DNA from 3 places in the Pseudoalteromonas sp. NC201 genome. Region 3 is predicted to be linked to each of the others. Evidence: predicted binding sites of a transcription regulator. Region 3 holds the regulator's gene; each other region holds the start of a gene.
What was found. The regulator FliA, encoded in region 3, starts transcription of late flagellar genes. The targets are predictions, from matches to a motif close to CTAAAGNTNNNNNNNNNNNNGCCGATA.
Positions count from the first base shown of each region.

Region 1 (4,197 bases), 1.9 Mb from region 3:
TGTTTAATCATATCCATGGCAAGCGCGCAAAAATCAATGAACTTGCTGATGTAAAAGATATCTTTATTGCACAAGGTGTTGAAGAAGAGAAGTTTGATAAACTTTATGCCAGTTTCTCTGTTCGTACTAAAGCTTCAAAAATGCAACGAATGCAGAAGACACTTTCTGATAAAGGCGCGCTAACAGGTGTACCAATGTTCGTGGTAAACGGTAAATACAAGCTATTGCTTCGTGAGTCTGGTACGACTAAGCCTGAGCAAATTGCAGCTTTGGTGAATTATTTAGCAAAGAAATAAAATCTAATTTGTATTAGACTAGCCCTGCAATTGTTGCGGGGCTTTTTTATGTTTAAAGTTTTAGTTTCTAGCTGTTTATTAGGTTATCCGGTGAGGTATGACGCCTCTTCACAAAGCCTTCAAGACAATACGTTGCAGTATTGGCGGCAAAAAAATTGGGTCTTACCGCTGTGCCCCGAAGTATCTGGTGGTTTACCAACACCTCGCCCATCGGCTGAAATAGCAGATGGTAAAGTTTTGAGTAAACAAGGGGATGATTTTACCACCGCGTTTGAACTCGGTGCTAAAAAAGCGCTAGCGGCTTGTCTTCAGCACGATATAAAGTTTGCGTTGTTAAAAGAGTCCAGTCCGTCTTGCGGCAGCAATCTGATTTACGATGGTAGTCATACAGGTAAAAAAATAGTAGGGCAGGGGCTAACGGCGTCTTTATTACAGCAATCCGGTATTCAAGTCTTTAGCGAAACTCAACTGCCAGCACTTATCACAGCGATGGCAGCCAGTCGTTAATCGTTAGAGATCACTTTCTCACTAAGTAAACGCCAGATTCAATATGATGGGTATAAGGGAACTGATCGAAAATTGCCATGCGTGCGATTTTATGTGTTTCACATAACAAGGCTAAATCACGCTCTAATGTGTCTGGATTACATGAGATATAAATAATGTTGTCGTAGTTGCTGACTAAGCGACAGGTTAATTCATCCATACCAGCACGAGGCGGGTCGACAAGAATCGTTTGGCAATCATAGGACTGTAAATCAATACCATCTAATCGAGAAAACTTCTGCCCTTTCATGGCTTGTGTAAACTCTTCACTCGACATGCGAATAATATCTAAGTTATCGACTTTGTTTGCTGCAATATTAAATTGTGCAGACTTTACTGATGATTTAGAGATCTCCGTAGCCAGCACTTTATTGAATGAACCAGCCAATGCAATTGAAAAGTTACCGTTACCACAATAAAGCTCAAGTAGATCGTTGCTTAGCGGTTCACTGATGGACTGCGCCCAAGCTAGCATTTTCTGATTCACTTCCGCATTCGGTTGCGTAAAGCTGTTCTCAACCTGCTGATAAATATACTCTTTACCGTTAACGCTTAGTTTCTCAGTTACATAGTCGTTGCCAAACACAACCTTTTGTTTTCTAGCACGACCGATAAAATCAACTTTATAGGTTTGTTGCAACTCGGCTCTCAATGTCTGCATCGCGGTTTGCCACGCTTCATCTAACTGCTTGTGATAAAGCAAGCTGATCAGTACTTCACCACTCAGTGTCGTGAGGTAGTCGATCTGAAACAGTTTACGACGCAATATTTCGTTGCCTTTCAGCTGATGTATCATCACCTGCATCATTTCATTGACAAGCGGCGCACCAGGATCAAAGCTATCAACACGGATCTTTTCTTTTGTTTGCTGGTCAAACATGATGTGAAACAGATCTTCACCCTCATGCCATACTCTAAATTCACAGCGCTGGCGGTAATGGCGAGTTGCAGATTCATACACTTCAAGTGCAGGTGCATCAAACTGTGCAAATTGTGTTGTGATACGCTCAGCTTTATCTGCTAACTGTTGCTCGTATGCTGAATCATCAATTTTTATTACTGCCATGCTAAAACCATCTATGTTGAATTAAGAGGCGCTATTTTAGGGAGCGTTGCTAATTTGTCCAGTCTAGCATCACTGATGCGTCTGGTTTGCTGTTTTTTTAATCATTATACTTTAGCTTTGCGCAAATATGCCGATAATCTAACTAATATATTGGAGGGCATACCATGAAAATCGGGCAATTAAATCAGTTGCTCAATCCAGCGATGCAGCATAAGCCTGGAAAGAGCAAAGGGATAGGACCAAATATCCAAATTAATTCGGACAGCTATGCGGGGAATAAATCTAAGCTAGCAGCTAAAATTCTTGATGATAAGCTTGCAGAAGCGTTGGGGATTGAGAAGCCGACACAAGATAAAAAAGACAAGCCACTATTTGATTTTGAATCTATTGTCAAAAATGTACTCGATTTTGTTCAGGGGGCAGTGAAGAAAGCCAAAGTCGACGGCAAAAATGATGACGAATTGAAATCCATGCTAGATGGGGCACGTAAGGGCGTGCTACAGGGTATTGATGAAGCCAGCGAAGAGTTAAAAGGCACGGGCGCTTTCAATTCCGACATCGAAGATGGTATTGAAAAATCACGAGAAGGGATTTTTAAAGGTTTAGATGATTTTGAAAAAGAATTGTTTGAAGAAAAATCGCCAAAGGCATTAGCGATCAGTGCCGCACAGTTTGCGAGCCTTTCTAATCAGGCTGAATATGCATTTACTACAGCTGAAGGGGATGAAGTCGTTATTTCATTCTCCGATGCGTATGCTCAGGGAGCCGCTGCGAGTGTCGCGCAAAAAGGTAATGATTATGGCATGGCATATGGCACTAAGTCCTCTCATGAGGTTAGTTTCTCAATTAAGGTAAATGGTGAGCTGAACGAAGAGGAGCAGCAGGCAATTAACGATATGATGGAAGATATCCGTAATGTCAGTGATTCTTTTTTCGGTGGTGAATACGATGAAGCTTTCGATTTGGCAAAGTCGCTTAGCTTAAACTCAGATCAGATCACTAATTTCACGATGGATTTAAGACAAAGTAAAACATCTGCTGCGATTGCTCAATATCAGCAAGGCAATCCAATGAAAGACTTAGAGAAGGCATTTATGCCACTGAATAAGCAGTTAGCAGATGTGCAAGAGCAAGCTAAGGGACTCAATGCCGATAATGAGTTGCCAAACCTGCTTGCTTGGATGAATGAAGGTCAGTCGAGACTAAATGAATTTTTGGATTATGCTAGTAGCTTTTTTAGTAAACTGAATGAACTAAATAAAGAGCAAGTTGAGCAAAAACAAACAAGCTAAGCCAGTTTATTTTCGCGAGGACTCATGGCAAACTTCATACTTCATTGATTTGAGGTATGAAGTTTGTCGCATATTTTGGTTTTCGATTCGGGGATCGGTGGCACCAGTGTGCTGTCGCACTTAAAGGTATGTTTGCAGGGGGGTTCATTTAGTTATGTTATGGACAACGCTTTTCTCCCATATGGCCTTCAGCCTCAAGAGCTAATCAAATCACGTATCAAGGGACTTATTCGTTGGCAACAGCAATACTTGGGCAATGTTGATCTTATCGTTATTGCATGTAATACCGCTTCAACATACGCGTTGGAAGAAGCCAGAAAACATACCCAGATTCCAATTATAGGTGTTGTTCCTGCTGTTAAGCCTGCTGCGTCTAGTTCAAAGACCAAGCACATCGCACTATTGGCAACACCGGCAACGTCAAATAATGCTTATACACATAAGCTCATCATGGATTTTACCTCAGGTTGTAAAGTTGAAACTTTGCATTCAACGGAGCTTGTAAGGATCGCTGAGCACTTTTATTGGCATAACGAGTTGGATAAAGAGGCACTTTGCGCGGAAATAGACCGGCTTTACATTCCAGCCACTGTTGATAGGCTAGTGTTGGGATGTACACATTTTCCGTTGATAGCTCACGATATCAAGAATTGCTTACAGAAGCATGTGGAGCTGGTTGATTCTGGCAAAGCAATAGCCAATCGCGCAGTGTCATTGTTGGGAAGTCAAATAGTAGTAGGAGAAAAGGTGCCGAGTGCATCGGAAGTGCGTTTCTATGCAACGGCACCAGTAATGGGTAGTAAAGAAGTAATCTCTATTATTAATTTAAATAAAGATTAATTAAGCGGGTGAGTGATCCATCTCACCTTCAGGCTTTTGCTTTGCTTCTCTTACTTTTAATGTACGCTGTTGAAATTCACGTTCATTGAGTTGAGTAATCGCCTTTTCTGCATCTTGCTTAGACATCTCAACAAAACCAAAACCACGTCGTTTGCCT
Region 1 covers NZ_CP022522.1:3,757,649-3,761,845, reverse strand. Annotated here, with positions in the region: gene PNC201_RS16475 (thiol:disulfide interchange protein DsbA/DsbL) at 1-296, shown strand, start outside; gene PNC201_RS16470 (DUF523 domain-containing protein) at 345-803, shown strand; gene trmA (tRNA (uridine(54)-C5)-methyltransferase TrmA) at 814-1,908, opposite strand; gene PNC201_RS16460 (DUF5610 domain-containing protein) at 2,073-3,200, shown strand; gene murI (glutamate racemase) at 3,264-4,040, shown strand; gene PNC201_RS16450 (RNA recognition motif domain-containing protein) at 4,041-4,197, opposite strand, start outside.
Region 1: a site for FliA is predicted at 2,018-2,044, ahead of PNC201_RS16460 (DUF5610 domain-containing protein). Genes of this name have one in related genera too.

Region 2 (4,197 bases), 170 kb from region 3:
TGCATTCACACACTGTATAAACTACTGTATACAAATACTGTATAGATAACCAGTGAGACAATTATGTTACACAGCAATGCACTTCTACAGCCAAACAATTCAACTTATTACACACTTAACGAAATCAATAATGTGATAGTTGAAGATGAGATCGTCGCTAGTTTAGAGTTACTTAAAGTTTTACATAAATGTCAGCATAAACAAGGCTGGACGCTACTCGTTGCACCCGATAATGTACCAAACAAGTCACTACTAGAAAGCGCTTCAGTTGATGCAAGTAAGTTGCTCGTCATTAGGCAAAAGCACATATACGACCTTGAGTATGTACTTAAAAGTGCTATCAGCAATGGTAATTTCGCTGCAGTGGTGATTTGGACTGATATTGCATCAGTGCAAACTATCAACAAAATGGAACTGCCGGTATCTGACGTTGCGATCCACTGTTTTCAAAGCGCTTAACAAGCTACAATAACAGGATATAAATTTGTTAAAACTGAAGTTTTTTATGTCTTGTTATTGCAATTCATCCCTTCCCTATTCGCAATGTTGTGAACCGTACCTTAAGGGACAAAAATTCGCAGAGCGTCCACAAATACTCATGCGCTCTCGCTATACTGCATACTGCTTAAAAGATGCAAAGTATATTCATGACACCTATGCCCAGGCTAAACAAGCACAAAACAATATCGACGATATTGCTGCATTTGCTAATTATGCACACTTTATAAAATTGGAAGTGCTAGAAGAAGTAGTAGAAGCTACTCAGGGGATCGTTGAGTTTAAGGCGCACTATATCGCAGAAAACACACACTATATACTCCATGAGCGGTCAAATTTTATTACCGAAGCAGGCAGATGGTATTACTTAGATGGTGAATTGTACGATACACCTACAACCAAAGTAGGCAGAAATGACCTCTGTCCGTGCGGCAGTGATAAAAAGTATAAAAAGTGCCACGGTAGCTAAAATAGTCTGAACTAGAGATTAGATACAAAGCAATAAAAAAGGCTTGAAACGAGCTAAGGATGATTAAAGGCCGTTTAGCTTATACCAGTTGTATTAAGTAAATGATCTATCTTGAAGCGGGGAAATAGCTTTAGTAGCAAGGCAAAAATTTTGCTATTTAGTTGTTCTAAATGAGAAATTTTTAACGAAGCTAATATGCTATTTCACCCTTCAAATTGATTAGAGAATTAATTCAATTGGTATTAGACATGAAGCACGATAAGCATGGCGTTTTATGTCAGTCTAGTAACGAAGCAAACAGCTGTAAAACAGCAAGTTTAATACCAGTTTGTCTTAAATTTGCTCAATTTTGAAGGAGTAAAAGCAGCTAATGTTGTTACGCCGTCGCGCGTAACATACTCTGCATATCACCCGTTGCAATTTGATCATAAAAACCAGCCGCATCCATTGCCTTATCAGCAACTAAGGCCAGTTTACCTTGCGCGCTCGCCAAACGTCTTTTAACCGCTGGTTCCAAATTTTCTACGACTTCGAGTGGAATATGCTTTTTATCATTTCGTGCGGCAAAAGGTTCTGGATTTAAATTTTCTTGCAATCGCAAGGTTGCCATCGCCCCCATAGATACCAGCTGCGCGTTATGCTGACCAATAAGCATATTGTACTCTTTTGGCGCAAGCGGCTTTTGTGGACCTATTTCAAATTGCTTTTTTAGTGTTTCTTCTGAGTTATCTTTTGCGGCAGCTTCAGATTTTGGTAGGTGAAATTGGCTAAAATCTAATGCATCGGTTGATAGCATAGATAACAGCATGGCAAAATCGGCAGAGCGCGTCTCATGAACACTAATGTTCAATGCGGATCCTAATTGCGACTCACTGATTAAAACGCCATCAATTTGCATGTATTCCAACCGATTATTTTGCTAATTATGAATTTATCGGCCTTTTTCCGAAAAACTTTAGTAGTTTTCTTTACTTCGAAAAAAACTTTGTTATTATCACCGCCGTTGTTTAGGAGGGGTTCCCGAGCGGCCAAAGGGATCAGACTGTAAATCTGACGGCTCAGCCTTCGCTGGTTCGAATCCAGCTCCCTCCACCATAAACAACAGTTACAATTTCGGAGGGGTTCCCGAGCGGCCAAAGGGATCAGACTGTAAATCTGACGGCTCAGCCTTCGCTGGTTCGAATCCAGCTCCCTCCACCACTTTTAAAGTAAACGCTCCAAACGATGGAGGGGTTCCCGAGCGGCCAAAGGGATCAGACTGTAAATCTGACGGCTCAGCCTTCGCTGGTTCGAATCCAGCTCCCTCCACCACCTTTTATTGTGTTATCTCACAACAAGCTTACATATATAAACGAGCTTAAAAACAATCCAAAGCCAAAAATAAAATGTGCTGCCATACTTTTTACCCTTGCCTTATTCGGCTCTGGTAATTTAGATGCTGCTACCCCTGCACCAAAACAGGGTTGCATAATAAAAAATGGAAAAACACACGTTATTAAGCCAAAAACTAACGCAATCAAAAGGCTAGGCTCAGTCAACCAAGGCTTGCCCACGCTCAGAAGTAACACCAAGGCGAATACAATCCCAATGAGATAATGCATGCACCAGCCAATGACACCTTCACCAGATATTGGTTTACTGTGCCCGATACCTTGATGCGTGAGTTGACCTTTACACAAGTGTCCAATCCACCTACCAACCAATGCATAATCTAAGCCCTTTATGGCAAACACGCGACTGAGCATAAATGCCCACAAATCCATAACAAGCGTTGCACCTACGCCAATCGCGACTGCTGGCATTAACATCGAATATAGGCTTTCCACTATTTTTACTCCTCTTTTTTACTGATAGCCGCTATCCTACTAGTTCAAGTTAACTTTAAGTCAAGGGCAAGAATGGATATCAGTGAAGTTGCAAAGAAGTCTGGTTTACCCGCATCCACGCTTAGATATTATGAAGAAAAAGGACTGATCCGATCGATTGGTCGACAAGGGCTCAAACGTGTTTTCCCCCCTTCAATACTTGAACGCCTAGCGCTTATTACACTAGGCAGAAACGCAGGCTTTTCGTTAGATGAAATAGCGGACATGTTTACCCCCGAGGGTAAAGCGGATATTGATAGGGTGAAGTTACAATCCAAAGCGGATGAATTAAATGAAACCATTAAGCATTTAACTGCAATGCGAGATGGCCTCTATCACGCTGCCAAATGCCCAGCGCCAAGCCATTTTGAATGTCCGACATTTCAAAAGCTGTTAAAACGCGCGGCAAAAGCGAGGCCCGAGAAATAATAGGCATAAACAGGGCACTATGCTAATGCTCAATCATCAAGTCAGGACCGTGGTCACGTAAATAACGCCGAGCCATTTTATGGTCGTGGCCATAGTGCTTTGTTACCAAGCGCCAAAATGCGCTATTGTGTGCCATGACGTGAAAATGGCAAAGTTCGTGCACTACCACATAATCGATTACCCACTTAGGCGCACCAATCAAAAACGTATTAAACGCAAGCACGCCTTTAGATGAAAAACTGCCCCAGCGGCTTTTATAAACTCGTATCTTTAGCGTATCAAAGCGAGCTTGAATATCAGGTTGATAGCGCGCAATAACCATGTCTACATAGTCATTTAGCGTTTCGCTTAACAGCGCAACTAATTCACGCCATTCATTTTTGACAGCCTTAAGTAAAACCCTTTTGTTGTCAAAATCAATTACAGAGGTCGTGCTTTCGCCCCTTTGAATGGTAAAGGTCTCGCCGAAGACTTGCACAATTCCTGTTTCCAGTGGCCGAGGGCTCTCAGGTATGATTTTTAGAGCAAGCTTTGATTTTATCCAATCGGATTTGCTTTCCACCCAAGTATGTAACCAGCGCTCGCAAATTTGCTCTGGCGCATACACAAACACTTGGCCTGCTTTTATTTTTATCGCAACGCTCTTACGCTTTCGGCTTTTCTTTAATTGATATTGCAAGGTAACAAATTCTTAGTCACTAAAGCATGCATTATAGTATGAGCAACTTGTCAGAGTCACTGCAAACGCCATGCAAGATAATGAATTAGACCAACGATGGCAATAAACTCATCAATAGTGTGGTTTCTAACACTTTATAAATTAGAAAGATTTTTTCGTTAAATCACCGTATTTATTATTTTTGCTGCTACGCTTAATGAAAAAGGCATTTTGATTTAGGCAAGCTATGGCTGATAAACCCATTTGCCAATATGTGT
Region 2 covers NZ_CP022522.1:1,641,281-1,645,477, reverse strand. Annotated here, with positions in the region: gene PNC201_RS06800 (SulA-like leucine-rich domain-containing protein) at 64-459, shown strand; gene PNC201_RS06795 (YchJ family protein) at 506-967, shown strand; gene PNC201_RS06790 (VC2046/SO_2500 family protein) at 1,344-1,865, opposite strand; tRNA gene PNC201_RS06785 (tRNA-Tyr) at 1,978-2,062, shown strand; tRNA gene PNC201_RS06780 (tRNA-Tyr) at 2,083-2,167, shown strand; tRNA gene PNC201_RS06775 (tRNA-Tyr) at 2,194-2,278, shown strand; gene PNC201_RS06770 (DUF2938 domain-containing protein) at 2,296-2,793, opposite strand; gene PNC201_RS06765 (helix-turn-helix domain-containing protein) at 2,866-3,261, shown strand; gene PNC201_RS06760 (M48 family metallopeptidase) at 3,284-3,940, opposite strand; gene PNC201_RS06755 (ion channel) at 4,167-4,197, shown strand, end outside.
Region 2: a site for FliA is predicted at 1,900-1,926, ahead of PNC201_RS06790 (VC2046/SO_2500 family protein). Genes of this name have one in related genera too.

Region 3 (4,197 bases):
ATACACTTATGCGTAGCGCGAGAGTAGATATTCGTAGCTATTTAGTGTTGAGTGCGACAGCACAGATGAATGTGTTACAAGAAACAGTAAGACACTTCAAAAAAGTAAATTTAAGTGGCTGTATTTTCACAAAACTTGATGAAAGTCTAAGTTTAGGTGAGATAATTAGCATAGCGATTCAAAATCGCTTGCCAATAGGGTATCTTACCAACGGTCAGCGAGTGCCAGAAGACATTCGCGTAGCAAATGCTCAAAAGCTAGTAAAAAAGGCTGAGCAATTGTATTTAAAAAGAATAAAAGCACAGCACTCTCGACGTGTACCTGTAGCGTCAGAGTCAGTAGGAATGTATGATTAACACAGTTTTAGATCAAGCAAGTGGCCTGCGTAGAATGAGTCAAAATAGCAACCAGGGTGTAAAAGTAATAGCCGTGACCGGTGGTAAAGGTGGGGTGGGTAAAACCAATGTCTCGCTCAATACTGCCATCGCTATGGGCCAACAAGGACAGCGAGTTCTCGTTTTAGATGCGGACTTGGGCTTGGCAAACTGTGATGTGATGTTAGGGCTCCGAGTAGAAAAGAACCTTTCACATGTGTTGTCGGGTGAATGTGAACTAGATGAGATTCTCGTAGAAGGTCCCGCTGGTATCAAAATTGTGCCAGCTACTTCGGGTTCTCAAAGCATGGTGGAGTTGACTCCCGCAGAGCATGCTGGACTTATTCGCGCATTTAGCGAGCTTAACACTCAATTTGATGTTTTAATTGTTGATACCGCAGCTGGTATCTCAGATATGGTTCTGAGCTTCTCTCGAGCTGCACAAGATGTGATGGTTGTTGTGTGTGATGAACCGACTTCTATTACGGATGCTTATGCGTTGATCAAAGTTTTAAGCAGAGAGCATGGCGTTTATCGTTTTAAAATAGTTGCCAATATGGTCCGCAGTATGCGTGAAGGGCAAGAATTATTTGCTAAACTTTCAAAAGTTACAGACCGTTTTCTTGATGTAGCATTGGAATTAGTGGCCACAGTACCATTTGACGAAAACATGCGTAAGTCCTCTCGTAGACAAAGAGCAATCGTGGATTTATTTCCGAGCTCTCCAGCAGCAGTTGCAATTAAAGGACTTGCTGCCAAGGCAGTTAAATGGCCAATTCCTCATCAACCTTCCGGTCATCTAGAATTTTTCATTGAACAACTTGTAAACGGGTGATTATGGCTTCTCCGGTCAACAGAGCTGCGGGATATCAAACTTCTGACCATATCCATAAAGTGGTCGAGAGGCATGCTCCACTTGTCAAAAAAGTGGCATGTCACCTGATCGCTCGGCTTCCGGCAAGTGTGCAGCTCGACGATCTAATTCAATCAGGTATGATTGGATTGATTGAAGCATCTAAAAATTTCGATGCTACTAAAGGCGCTAGTTTCGAGACCTTTGCGGGGATACGCATCCGAGGTGCAATGCTAGATGAAATCCGTCGCGGAGATTGGGCCCCTCGGTCCGTACATAAAAACAGCAGAATGGTAGCCGAAGCTATATCTGAGCTCGAATCTCTCCTTGGCCGCGAACCAAAAGACACTGAAATCGCTGAAAAACTTGATATATCTTTAGATGAGTACCATCATATTTTACATGATGTAAATGCAAGTAAAGTCATCGGCATTGAGGATCTAGGGGTTGATGAAGATGTGATAACCCCAGCAAACAGCGATTTTGCGCTAGACAAACCGTTTAATAACGTTAAAAATGAACGTTTTAACGAGTCTTTAGTAAATGCTATCAAAGCACTACCCGAAAGGGATGCTCTGGTGTTGTCACTTTACTATAACGACGAAATGAATTTAAAAGAGATTGGTGCCATCCTTGATGTCAGTGAATCTCGAGTAAGCCAAATTCACGGTCAGGCAATGATAAAGCTCAAAGCTAAAATCAATGACTGGATAAATTAGAGTACATAAAATAGTTGGGTTCGAACCTCACTGGAGGAAGTTTTGGATAAGAACATGAAGATTCTCGTGGTTGATGATTTCTCTACTATGAGAAGAATAATCAAAAACCTATTAAGAGATTTAGGCTTTACCAATGTTCAAGAAGCTGATGATGGTAGTACAGCACTTCCGATGCTACAAAATCAGGAGTTTGACTTTGTAGTAACTGATTGGAACATGCCGGGCATGCAAGGTATTGATCTGCTTCGTGCAATACGCGCAGATGAAAAGCTTAAGCACATTCCAGTGTTGATGGTTACCGCAGAAGCGAAAAAAGAACAAATTGTTGCAGCAGCGCAAGCTGGGGTGAACGGATATATTGTTAAACCGTTTACTGCAGGTACGCTCAAGACTAAGCTTGAAAAAGTATTTGAGCGACTAGGCTAAACAGCAAGGGGATATGGCCTATGTCTGTAAATGCTGCGCCGCAAATTACACTTGAACAAGCCAAGCAACTTGTTGAGCTACTAGAGCAAGGTGAACAAGAAAAAGCTGACCAGCTGATTTTAGAAGCTGCTAACAAAGAGCAATCGGAGTTATTTGCAGAAGTTGGAAAGCTAACTCGCCAATTACACGAGTCCTTGAAGAACTTTGAGCTGGATACTCGACTCTCAGATCTCACGACAGAGGCTATACCTGACGCCAAGCAGCGTCTTAATTATGTTATGGAAATGACAGAAAGCGCTGCTAATAAAACGATGGACGCGGTCGAAGAAAGCTTACCTCTTGCGCAGAATCTTGCGGATGAGTTAGCACAAATAAAGCCTACTTGGGATCGGTTGATGAGCAGAGATATTCAACTCGGTGAGTTTAAATCTCTGTGTCATGATCTCGACAGCTTTATGCAGACTTCAAAGACACGTACAGACGAATTACAAGGCTTAATGACTAATGTGCTGATGGCGCAAGACTATCAGGATTTGACTGGGCAGGTCATCCGTCGAGTCATTGAGCTTGTGAGAGAAGTAGAAGATAGTCTCATTCACCTTCTAACTGTGTTTGGTACTTCGGATGAAGCGCCTGCAGTTGCAGAAAATGCGAATGAAAACGAAATAAAAACAACTGAGACTATCAGTGATGAATTGTCTGGACCTGAAGGTCCAATTATTGACGCTGAATCGCGAGATGACGTGGTTTCTGGTCAAGACGAAGTCGATGACTTGCTATCTAGTTTAGGCTTCTAGTTGGAGAGTGTGTATGAGCTTTGAAGTCGATGAAGATATCTTGCAGGACTTTCTTGTTGAAGCAGGCGAAATATTAGAACTGTTATCTGAACAGCTTGTTGAACTAGAAAATAATCCCGAAGATAAAGAACTTCTCAATGCGATTTTCCGTGGCTTCCATACTGTTAAAGGTGGAGCAGGCTTCCTCGGTATGACCGAACTGGTTGATGCCTGTCACGGTGCAGAGAACGTGTTTGATGTACTAAGACAAGGGCAGCGAAAAGTAACGTCAGAATTAATGGATGTTATTTTGCAATCTTTGGATACGATCAACGAAATGTTCGCTTGTATTCAAAACCGAGAGGAACCCGAAGCTGCCGATCCTGTGTTGCTTGAAACCCTCCATAAACTCAGCCAACCAGCATCTGAAGACGAAGTCAGTGAAGTGATTGAGGAACCTGTTTCAGAGCCAGAGTCTGTTGTACCAGATTTAAGTGCGGATGATATTCTATTCGATGCGGACGCAGATTCAGGCGATGATAGCGGCTCTAGCATTGATGAGATAACAGAAGAAGAATTTGAAAATCTATTAGATGAGTTACACGGCTCTGGTAATGCGCCTGCTGTCGCACCGGCGGCTAAACCTGAAACGGTGTCAACTGCAGATGACGGCGATATCACCGATGACGAGTTCGATAATCTCTTAGATGAACTCCATGGGGTTGGGAAATTTGGTGGAGCACCAAATGCAGAAGATGCGGCTACTTCTCAAGCCAGTGAGCCTGCGGCTAAAGCAACGTCATCAGGCGCTGCGAGTGTGCCCTCTGGAGATGAAGAAATTACCGATGATGAGTTTGAGGCTTTGCTTGACGAACTTCATGGTAAAGGCAGTGCTCCTAAAGCGGTAGATGAATCGCCGACAGATATCTCAGAAGCTGAGCCAGCTCAACCTGAGCCTGCTAAAGCTGCGCCACCTCCGAAACCTGCTCCAAAGCCTGCGCCTAAAGTTGAAGCTAAACCTGCGACTCCAGCCCCGCAAAAAGAGCCAG
Region 3 covers NZ_CP022522.1:1,475,283-1,479,479, forward strand. Annotated here, with positions in the region: gene flhF (flagellar biosynthesis protein FlhF) at 1-356, shown strand, start outside; gene PNC201_RS06020 (MinD/ParA family protein) at 349-1,209, shown strand; gene PNC201_RS06025 (RNA polymerase sigma factor FliA) at 1,212-1,946, shown strand; gene cheY (chemotaxis response regulator CheY) at 1,989-2,372, shown strand; gene PNC201_RS06035 (protein phosphatase CheZ) at 2,393-3,169, shown strand; gene PNC201_RS06040 (chemotaxis protein CheA) at 3,183-4,197, shown strand, end outside.